DNA from 2 places in the Pseudomonas bijieensis genome. Region 1 is predicted to be linked to the other one. Evidence: predicted binding sites of a transcription regulator. Region 1 holds the regulator's gene; the other holds the start of a gene.
The links. Region 1 encodes sigma-54, which starts transcription at its own class of promoters, with help from an activator protein. Its sites were predicted from a motif close to ANTGGCATNNANNTTGCTNT; they were not measured.
Positions count from the first base shown of each region.

Region 1 (5,389 bases):
GGCACGCTGCTCAAGGACGCGCTCATGGAGATGACCCGCAAGGGACTGGGCATGACCGTTATCCTGGAGGCCGACGGCAAGCTCGCCGGGATCTTTACCGACGGCGACCTGCGCCGCACCCTGGACCGCACCATCGACATCCACAGCGCGACCATCGAGCAAGTCATGACGCCCCACGGCAAGACCGCCCGCGCCGAGATGCTCGCCGCCGAGGCCCTGAAAATCATGGAAGACCACAAGATCAGCGCCCTGGTGGTCGTCGACGACGAAGACCGTCCGGTGGGCGCCCTGAACATGCACGATCTGCTGCGTGCCGGAGTCATGTAAATGAACACAGACCTGTTGCAACGCGGCAAAGCCATCAAGCTGGCGGTTTTCGATGTGGACGGCGTACTGACCGACGGACGCCTGTACTTCCTCGAAGACGGCAGCGAGTTCAAGACGTTCAACACCCTCGACGGCCAAGGCATCAAGATGTTGATGGCCGCTGGCGTGCAGACCGCTATCATCAGCGGCCGCAAGACCCCGGTGGTCGAGCGACGCGCGAAGAACCTCGGTATCCCGCATCTTTACCAGGGGCGCGAAGACAAACTGGTGGTGCTGGACGAGCTTCTGGGGCAACTCAACCTAAGCTATGAACAGGTGGCCTACCTCGGTGACGACCTGCCAGACCTGCCGGTGATTCGCCGGGTCGGCCTGGGCATGGCGGTCGCCAACGCGGCCAGCTTCGTACGCGAGCATGCCCACGGCGTCACCACGGCGCGCGGCGGCGAAGGTGCGGCCCGCGAATTCTGTGAACTGATCCTGCGCGCCCAGGGCCGCCTCGAAGCGGCCAACGCCGCGTACCTGTGAGCCATTTATGCTGAGCAAGAAGATTCGCACCATTGTGGTGTTCGGCTGTATCGCAGCGATTTTTGCGGCGGTGGGCTATTGGAACATCAGCCCCGAACAGTTTCTCGACCAGCCTGCGGCCCAGGTCGAGGAAAAGATCGACTGGTACGCGACCAACACGCACACCCTGCAGTACCTGCCCGATGGCAAGGTGCAGTACGAGATGACCTCGGACAAGGTCGACCACGTGAAGGCCACCGATATTACCCTGGTGACCAAGCCGGACCTGAACATGTTCCGCGGCACCGAGTTTCCGTGGCATGTGCAGAGCGAGCACGCCGAAGTCAACTCCGGCGGCACCGAAGTGGAACTGATCGACTCGGTACGCGTCGCCCGAACCGACGAGAAAAACCGTACGACCATCATCACCAGCACACGCATGACCGTGTTCCCACAGCAAGAATATGCGCAGACCGAGCAACCCGTTAGAATCGACGGCGCCGGGGGTGTATCGACCGGCACGGGAATGAAAGCGTATTTGAAGGAAAGCAGGATACACCTGCTATCGAACGTAAGAGGACAGTATGAAGCTCGCTAAAACCCTCCCTATTTTGCTCAGTCTGGGCGCAGCACTGGGAAGCGCGAGCGCCTGGGCTCTTCCCGACGACCGCAACCAACCTATCCGTATCCAGGCCGACGATGCCCAGCTCGACGACAAGAATGGCGTCGCCACCTATAAAGGCGACGTGATCATCACCCAGGGCTCGATGAAGGTTACCGGCAATACCGTGACCATCACCCGCACCCAGTCCGGCGATATCGACGTAGTGACCTCGGTGGGCAACCTGGCCTATTTCGAACAGCTGCAAACCGCGGGCGACGCCAAGCCTGTGCAGGGCTACGGGGTAACCATCCAGTACCACGCCTCCCAGGATCGCGTCGTGCTGATCGACCGCGCCAAGGTGGTCGACAAGGACAACAACGTGACCCAAGGCGAGAAGATCGTCTACGACACCAACAAGAAACTCGCCAGCGCCGGTCGCGCCACCGGCAGCAAGGTGACCGAGTCGCGTCCGCGGATCGATATGGTGATCCAGCCGAAAAAGAAAACCGAACAGAAGGCCCAGTAATGGCAACTCTGAAAGCTCAGCACCTGGCCAAGAGCTACAAGAGCCGCCAAGTCGTGCGTGATGTCAGCCTGTCCATCGACAGCGGCCAGATCGTCGGCCTGCTCGGCCCCAACGGCGCAGGCAAGACCACCTGCTTCTACATGATCGTCGGCCTGGTCCAGGCCGATCAGGGCCGCGTGCTGATCGACGACCTGGATGTCAGCCACCAGCCGATGCACGGCCGGGCGAAGGCCGGTATCGGCTACTTGCCGCAAGAAGCGTCGATCTTCCGCAAACTGTCGGTTGCCGACAACATCATGGCGATCCTCGAGACCCGCAAGGAACTCGACAAGGCCGGCCGTCGCCAAGAGCTGGAAAGCCTGTTGCAGGAGTTCCACATCAGCCACATTCGCGACAACCTGGGCATGAGCCTGTCCGGTGGCGAACGGCGTCGCGTGGAAATCGCCCGCGCCCTGGCCACCGCGCCGAAGTTCATACTGCTCGACGAACCGTTCGCCGGCGTGGACCCGATCTCGGTGGGCGACATCAAGCAGATCATCCATCACCTCAAGGCCAAGGGAATCGGCGTGCTGATCACCGACCACAACGTGCGCGAGACGTTGGATATCTGCGAAACCGCCTACATTGTCAATGACGGCCAGCTGATCGCCGAAGGCGATTCCGCAGCCATCCTGGCCAATGACCTGGTCAAGGAAGTATATCTGGGCCACGAGTTCCGCCTGTAAGCACAAGTGTCTGGCGAATCGCTCGAGCGTCGTTTAATTTTATTATGGCGACGCTCTAGGCAAACACTTCAGTTTCAGGCATATAATTTGCTTAAGTTTGGCGCCTCGGCGCCCTGTAGTGGATGGCGCATGTGCGCCGGCGAATAAGGTGTTAAGCCCCTGCCATGAAACCATCGCTAGTCTTGAGAATGGGCCAGCAGCTGACGATGACACCGCAGCTGCAACAGGCCATCCGCCTGCTCCAATTGTCGACCCTGGACCTGCAACAGGAAATCCAGGAGGCCCTGGAGTCCAATCCGATGCTCGAACGCCAGGAAGAAGGCGACGACTTCGACAACACCGATCCGCTGGCCGACAACGTCGAGCAGAAGACCAACACCGAAATCCCGGAACCGTCCTACCAGGAAGCCGCCCCGACGGTGGATAACCTCGAGGATGGCGAATGGAACGAACGCATCCCCAACGAACTACCCGTGGACACGGCCTGGGAAGACGTCTACCAGACCAGCGCCAGCAACCTGCCGAGCAGCGATGACGACGAGTGGGACTTCACCACCCGCACCTCGGCCGGCGAGAGCCTGCAAAGCCACCTGCTGTGGCAACTGAACCTGGCGCCGATGTCCGACACCGATCGCCTGATCGCCGTGACCCTGATCGATTGCATCAACAACCAGGGCTACCTGGACGAGACCCTCGAGGAAATCCTCGAAGCCTTCGACCCCGAGCTCGACATCGAGCTGGACGAGATCGAAGCTGTCCTGCATCGCATCCAGCAGTTCGAGCCAGCCGGCATCGGCGCCCGCAACCTGGGCGAGTGCCTGTTGCTGCAACTGCGCCAGTTGTCCGCCAAGACACCCTGGCTGACCGAAGCCAAGCGACTGGTCACCGATTACATCGACCTGCTGGGTGGCCGCGACTACAGCCAACTGATGCGTCGCATGAAGCTCAAGGAAGATGAGCTGCGCCAGGTCATCGAACTGGTGCAGAGCCTCAACCCACGCCCCGGCTCGCAGATCGAATCCACCGAACCCGAATACGTGGTCCCCGACGTGATCGTGCGCAAGCACAACGATCGCTGGCTGGTGGAGCTCAACCAGGAGTCGGTGCCCAAGCTGCGGGTCAACGCCCAGTACGCCGGATTCGTGAAACGCGCCGACACCAGCGCCGACAACACCTTCATGCGCAACCAGTTGCAGGAAGCGCGCTGGTTCATCAAGAGCCTGCAAAGCCGCAACGAAACCCTGATGAAAGTGGCCACCCAGATCGTCGAGCATCAGCGCGGCTTCCTGGAGTATGGCGACGAAGCGATGAAACCGCTGGTCCTGCATGACATTGCCGAGGCAGTGGGCATGCACGAGTCGACGATTTCCCGGGTAACCACCCAGAAATTCATGCATACCCCTCGGGGCATCTATGAATTGAAATACTTTTTCTCCAGCCACGTCAGCACCTCCGAAGGCGGCGAATGCTCGTCCACGGCCATCCGCGCGATCATCAAAAAACTGGTGGCCGCGGAAAATCAGAAAAAGCCGTTGAGTGACAGCAAGATCGCTGGTTTACTGGAGGCACAAGGCATTCAGGTGGCCCGCCGCACCGTCGCCAAATACCGCGAATCCCTCGGGATCGCGCCTTCGAGCGAACGCAAGCGGTTGATGTAACGGGCCACGCCACAGCGTTCCAGTGGCAGGCATTTCTGCCTGCCGCTTTATGCACTGGCAACGAAGGAGAAGCTGTATGCAAGTCAACATCAGTGGACACCAACTGGAAGTGACCGAACCCCTGCGCACCTACATCGGCGAAAAACTCGACCGATTGGAGAGGCATTTCGACAAGATCACCAACGTGCAGGTCACGATGAACGTCGAGAAGCTGCTGCAGAAAATCGAAGCCACGCTGCATATCCCCGGCGGAGAAGTGGTTGCCAACGCAGAGCACACAGACATGTATGCCGCGATTGACCTGCTGACCGACAAGCTGGATCGCCAACTCAAAAAGCATAAGGAAAAGACCCAGAGCCTCCTCCAGGGCGCAACCGGTCGTTAACCCCCCCAATCCATGATCCGACTAGAATCCATCCTGACCCCCGGCCGTTCCCTGGTGAACGCGCCGGGTGGCAGTAAAAAGAAAGCCCTCGAACAAATTGCCAACCTGATCCACCGCGAAGTGCCGGATCTGGAAATGCAGGACGTCTTCGAGGCCCTGGTTGCCCGTGAAAAACTCGGTTCCACCGGTTTTGGCAACGGTATCGCCATTCCCCACTGCCGCCTCAAGGGTTGTGCCGCACCGATCAGCGCACTGCTGCACCTTGAAGCCGCCATAGATTTCGACGCCATCGACGGCGCCCCGGTCGACCTGCTGTTTGTATTGCTGGTACCGGAAGCGGCGACCGATGCGCACCTCGAGCTGCTGCGCCAGATTGCCAGCATGCTGGACCGCAAGGAAGTGCGCGAAAAACTGCGCAGCGCACCGAGTAACGAAGCTTTGTACCAGGTGGTCCTGGACGAGCAGAACGGTCATTAAAAATGCGCATGATCATCGTCAGTGGCCGCTCCGGCTCCGGTAAAAGCACTGCCCTCAATGTGCTTGAGGACAGCGGCTACTATTGCATCGACAACCTGCCCGCCGGCCTGCTGCCGGAACTGGCCGAGCGCGCCCTGATCCACACCGAGCTGGCGCAGCCGCTGGTGGCGGTGTCCATCGATG
Region 1 covers NZ_CP048810.1:3,104,156-3,109,544, forward strand. The annotation lists gene GN234_RS13630 (KpsF/GutQ family sugar-phosphate isomerase) at 1-327, shown strand, start outside; gene GN234_RS13635 (KdsC family phosphatase) at 328-852, shown strand; gene lptC (LPS export ABC transporter periplasmic protein LptC) at 860-1,429, shown strand; gene lptA (lipopolysaccharide transport periplasmic protein LptA) at 1,416-1,961, shown strand; gene lptB (LPS export ABC transporter ATP-binding protein) at 1,961-2,686, shown strand; gene GN234_RS13655 (RNA polymerase factor sigma-54) at 2,851-4,344, shown strand; gene hpf (ribosome hibernation-promoting factor, HPF/YfiA family) at 4,421-4,729, shown strand; gene ptsN (PTS IIA-like nitrogen regulatory protein PtsN) at 4,742-5,206, shown strand; gene rapZ (RNase adapter RapZ) at 5,209-5,389, shown strand, end outside.

Region 2 (5,389 bases), 2.1 Mb from region 1:
GACCTGCATTACCGGATCACCCAGGGCAAGCTCCAGGCGGAGAACAAGGTGGTGGTCGAGCAACTGCAATTGGGGGAAAAAGTCGACAGCCCGGATGCCGTGAGCCTGCCACTCAAGTTGGCTGTCGCACTGCTGAAGGACTCCGACGGCAAGATTTCCATCGAACTGCCGGTGTCCGGCGATCTCAACGATCCGCAATTCAGCGTCATGCCAATCATCTGGCAGACCCTGCGCAACCTGGTGGTACGAGCGGCCCAGGCGCCGTTCAAGCTCATTGGCGGATTGGTGGCCGGTGGCAGTTCTGAGGACCTGGGCAGTGTGTCGTTCGCTCCCGGCTCCAGCGATCTGAGCAAGGAAAACGAAGGTGTACTGCTCAAGCTGTCCGAGGCCCTGGGTAAACGTCCGGAGCTGCGCCTGGAGATCGAAGGCACCGCCGCCGAGAGCAGCGACGGCCCGCTGCTCGCCGCCCAGCGCCTGGAGCGCGAGTACCAGTACAACTACTACAAGATGCTGCAGCGTCGGGGCGATAAGGTACCGGCCCAGGCCTCGCTGATACAGGTGCCCGAGGATGAAAAACCACCACTGCTCGAAGGCATCTACCGCACCCGCCTCAAGACCCAGCCGCCCGCCGAATGGACGCAACTGGACAAAAAGGCGCGTATCGAGAAACTGCGTGAAGGCGTGATCAAGTTCTGGAGTGGCAGTGACGTGCTCCTGCGCCAACTTGGACAGGAACGGGCCAGCAGTATCAAGGACTTCCTGGTGGACAAAGGGCAACTGGCCGACGACCGCGTGTATTTCATCGACGCCAGCCTCGGCCAGGCCGAGAGCGACGGTCGCGTGATCACGCCTATGCATCTGGATGCCGAATAAGATGAAGCACTTGTACGGCCTCAGCCTGACGCTACTGCTTGTCGCTGGCCAAGTGTCGGCAGCCGAAACGCTGCGCTGCGGCAGCCAGTTGATCAGCGTCGGCGACCGCTCGAGTGAAGTGCTGCGCAAGTGCGGGGAGCCGGTGGCGCGGGATGACCTGGGCTATAAGCGCAGTGTCAATCGTCGGGAAGAGTACCCGGTGGAAGAATGGACCTACGGCCCCAACAGCGGCATGTATCAATACCTGCGTTTCGTGGGCAATCGGCTGGTGCAGATTACCAGCAAGCGTGGGCGCTGAGCTTGTCCATCCATATGTGTTGAAGTACCGCCGCCATCGCGAGCAGGCTCGCTCCCACATTGGATTGCGTTCTTCCTGAGAGAAATCGATCACCTGTAGGAGCGAGCCTGCTCACGATGGCAACAGCCCGGTGCCTGAGTCTGACCCACAGTTTGAGCCACCCTGAAATAGAACAGGCCCCCGACACGAATGCCGGAGGCCTGTAATGGCCACATCCTTGTGGCCTTTCGCATGAACTCCAAAGCGACGGCAAACGTATATCCTGGCCCGCTTGCCGCGCCTTCTCCCAGTCCAGGCGAGAAGTCTTAGCCTTACTCGGCTTTCAGGCCGTCAGCCGATACGGCCTTGACGCCTTTGATTTTCTTGGCGATCGCCACAGCGGTGTCTTTTTGTGCATCAGTGACTTTGGTCATCGAAGACAGGGACACAACACCTTTGTTGGTTTCGACTTTGATATCTGTGCCTGGAATGCCTTTTTCAGTGACCAGATCAGCTTTGACCTTGGTGGTGATCCAGGTATCGGAAACGTCTTCCTTGGCCTCTGTCACTTCGCCCGCAGCCAGCATCATTGGCGCCTGAGTTGCTTGAGTGGTCTCGGCGAATGCGCTAGCCATGGACAGGGTCAGAGCGGTAGCAGCGGCGGCAGTGATAGCGAACTTCTTCATACGAGTAACTCCTGTTTTTCTCAAAAACTGCCGGACGTGCATCCCGGCAGGGTTATCAGGAGTAGTGCGAAGGCTGTGCCACTTTTGAAATTTTTATTAATTTCTTATAAATCAGTAAGTTAAGCGAAACGGCGATTTTCGTGATCATGCAAAATGCATGAAGCGGTGATTCTGGACATGCAACTTGCGGGTTTGGGTCTTTTTCTAAGCTAATGAATTGCGAAGGATTTTCTTTAGCGAGGGAGCCCGCTCCCTCGCCACCCGATCAAGCGAACTTCAATTTACGGAGCCGCTGTACCAGTACAGCCGGCTGGCAAGAACTCCTGGGCAGCTGTCGAACCACAACTCCAAACACCTTCGGCAGAACGTGTAAGAGTGATCGCCTTGCCAAGGACCGGAGCGGGCGCGTTCAACAAGGTACATGCGATGGTACCCGTTCCAGCCGAAGCAGTACCTGAAGCGGTCAAGGTGCAATTGCTGGTAGGCGATGTCCCACCAATATTGGCCAATGATGGGTTGGTGCCTTGATTCATGATGTCCTCGAACGGCACCTTCAACGCAGATACTTCCGCCAGTCCCGCCGTTGCCTTGGCTCGCGCCTGGTACTTGGAATATTGCGGCAACGCAAAGGTCGCCAGAATGCCGATGATCGCCACGACGATCAGCAGCTCGATCAAGGTAAAGCCACTCTGCTTATTCATAGACATCTCCCATGCATGAGTCGGAATCTCATGACCTGAAACGGCCATTGCAGGGCACATGCCAACCCGGCAACCCCATGAGCAAGGGGGTTTCAACCAGCTCAACGGCTACGTCCTACCTCAACAACCGCACTATCTGACGTTTTTTGTCACCCTGGCTCGCTGGTTTGGCGTCGATGCTTGACTAGGCTATAAGTCATGAACTGTTCGCCGCCGGGATTCCCATGAATGACATCGCCCTCAGCGGCCTGACCAAGCAATTGGTACTGGCCGAACTGCTCACCGAGCAAAGCGCGCAACAGGCGTATCAACAGGCCCAGCGCAGTCGCATACCCCTGGTCAGTTATCTGGTACAGAACAAACTGGTCCAGAGCCGCCAGGTCGCGGAAATCGCCTCGGAGCACTTCGGCGTCGCCCTACTCGACCTCAACAGCCTGGACAAGGAAACCCAGCCCACAGGCCTGGTCAGCGAAAAACTGGTGCGCCAGCATCACGCCCTGCCGCTGTGGCGACGAGGCAACAAATTGTTCGTGGGCATCTCCGACCCCACCAATCACCAGGCCATCAATGACATCCAGTTCAGCACCGGCCTGACCACCGAAGCCATCCTGGTGGAGGACGACAAGCTCAGCGACGCCATCGAAAAGTTCTTCGAATCCAGTAGCACAGGCCTGGAAGGCATGGGCGATGTCGACCTCGATGGCCTGGACATCGAATCGATCGACGATACCAAACAGGATTCCATCGCCGGCCAGGACACCGACGACGCGCCCGTGGTGCGCTTCGTCAACAAGATGCTGCTGGACGCGATCAAGGGCGGCTCTTCCGACCTGCACTTCGAGCCCTATGAAAAAATCTACCGGGTGCGGGTGCGCACCGACGGCATGCTGCGGGAAGTCGCCAGGCCGCCGATCCAACTGGCCAACCGTATCGCCGCGCGCCTGAAAGTCATGGCCAGCCTCGATATTTCCGAACGACGCAAACCCCAGGACGGACGCCTGAAAATGCGCCTGTCGAAAAGCAAATCCATCGATTTCCGGGTCAACACCCTGCCCACGCTCTGGGGCGAAAAAGTGGTGATCCGGATCCTCGACCCGTCCAGCGCGCAAATGGGCATCGATGCCCTGGGCTACGAACCGGACCAGAAAGACCTGTACATGGCGGCCCTCAAGCAACCGCAAGGGCTGATTCTGGTGACCGGGCCGACCGGCTCGGGCAAGACCGTATCGCTGTACACCGGGCTGAACATCCTCAACACCGTGGACATCAACATTTCCACCGCTGAAGACCCGGTGGAGATCAACATGGAAGGCATCAACCAGGTCAACGTGAACCCACGCCAGGGGCTGGACTTCGCCCAGGCCCTGCGTTCGTTCCTGCGCCAGGACCCGGACGTGATCATGGTCGGCGAGATCCGCGACCTGGAAACCGCCGAGATCGCCATCAAGGCCGCCCAGACCGGGCACCTGGTGCTCTCCACCCTGCACACCAACAGCGCCGCCGAAACCCTGATCCGCCTGCAGAACATGGGCATTCCAGGGTTCAACATCGCCACCGCCGTGCACCTGATCATCGCCCAGCGGCTGGCGCGCAAGTTGTGCAACCACTGCAAGAAGGCCATCGAGATCCCCGAAGAGACCTTGCTCAAGGAAGGCTTCCCCCGGGAACGCATCGGCACATTCACGATCTATGAGCCGGTCGGTTGCGAACAGTGCAACCATGGTTACAAAGGGCGCGTGGGGGTCTACGAAGTGGTCAAGAACACGCCCGAGCTGCAGCGATTGATCATGGCCGAGGGCAACTCGCTGGAAATCGATCTGCAAATGCGCAAGGACGGTTTCAATGACCTGCGTACATCGGGGCTGCTCAAAGTGATGCAGGGCGTCACCAGCCTCGAAGAAATCAACCGGGTCACCAAGGATTGAACATGGCGGTCAAAGCAGTCAAAACCGATGTTTACACTTGGGAAGGCAAGGACCGCAAAGGCACCAAAATGACCGGCGAGCTGACGGGCCAGAGCCCGGCCCTGGTCAAGGCACAGCTGCGTAAACAAGGCATCAACCCGCAGAAGGTACGCAAGAAGTCCACCTCGATATTCAGCAAGGGCAAGCGCATCAAGCCATTGGATATCGCGCTCTTTACCCGCCAGATGGCAACGATGCTCAAGGCGGGTGTGCCTCTGTTGCAGGCGTTCGACATCATTGGCGAAGGCTTCGACAACGCCAATATGCGCAAGCTGGTGGACGAGGTGAAACAGGAAGTCGCCGCCGGCAACAGCTTTGCCGCATCGCTGCGCAAATGCCCGCAGTATTTCGACGACCTGTACTGCAACCTGGTGGACGCCGGTGAACAGGCCGGCGCCCTGGACACGCTGCTGGACCGGGTCGCGACCTACAAGGAAAAGAGCGAAGCCCTCAAGGCCAAGATCAAGAAAGCCATGACCTATCCAGCCGCCGTCGTTCTCGTCGCCGCAGTGGTCACAGGGATCCTGCTGGTCAAGGTGGTGCCGCAGTTCGAATCGGTATTCTCCGGGTTCGGCGCGCAGCTGCCGGCCTTCACGGTGATGGTCATCGGCTTGTCAGAGTTCATGCAGGAGTCATGGTGGATACTGCTCGGCGGGATGGTGGGCGGATTCTTTGGCGTGAAATACGCACTCAGGCGCTCCGAGGCCTTTCGTGACTGGCGCGATAAATGGCTGCTCAAGCTGCCACTGATCGGCACCCTGATGTACAAATCCGCCGTGGCCCGCTACGCCCGCACGCTCTCCACCACCTTCGCCGCCGGCGTGCCGCTGGTGGAAGCCCTGGACTCGGTGTCTGGCGCCACCGGCAACGTGGTGTTCAAGCGCGCGG
Region 2 covers NZ_CP048810.1:5,189,942-5,195,330, reverse strand. The annotation lists gene GN234_RS22885 (DUF748 domain-containing protein) at 1-873, shown strand, start outside; gene GN234_RS22880 (DUF2845 domain-containing protein) at 875-1,171, shown strand; gene GN234_RS22875 (BON domain-containing protein) at 1,483-1,836, opposite strand; gene GN234_RS22870 (pilin) at 2,118-2,537, opposite strand; gene pilB (type IV-A pilus assembly ATPase PilB) at 2,762-4,462, shown strand; gene GN234_RS22860 (type II secretion system F family protein) at 4,465-5,389, shown strand, end outside.
Region 2: the regulator sigma-54 is predicted to act here: its motif matches at 2,584-2,603, upstream of GN234_RS22870 (pilin).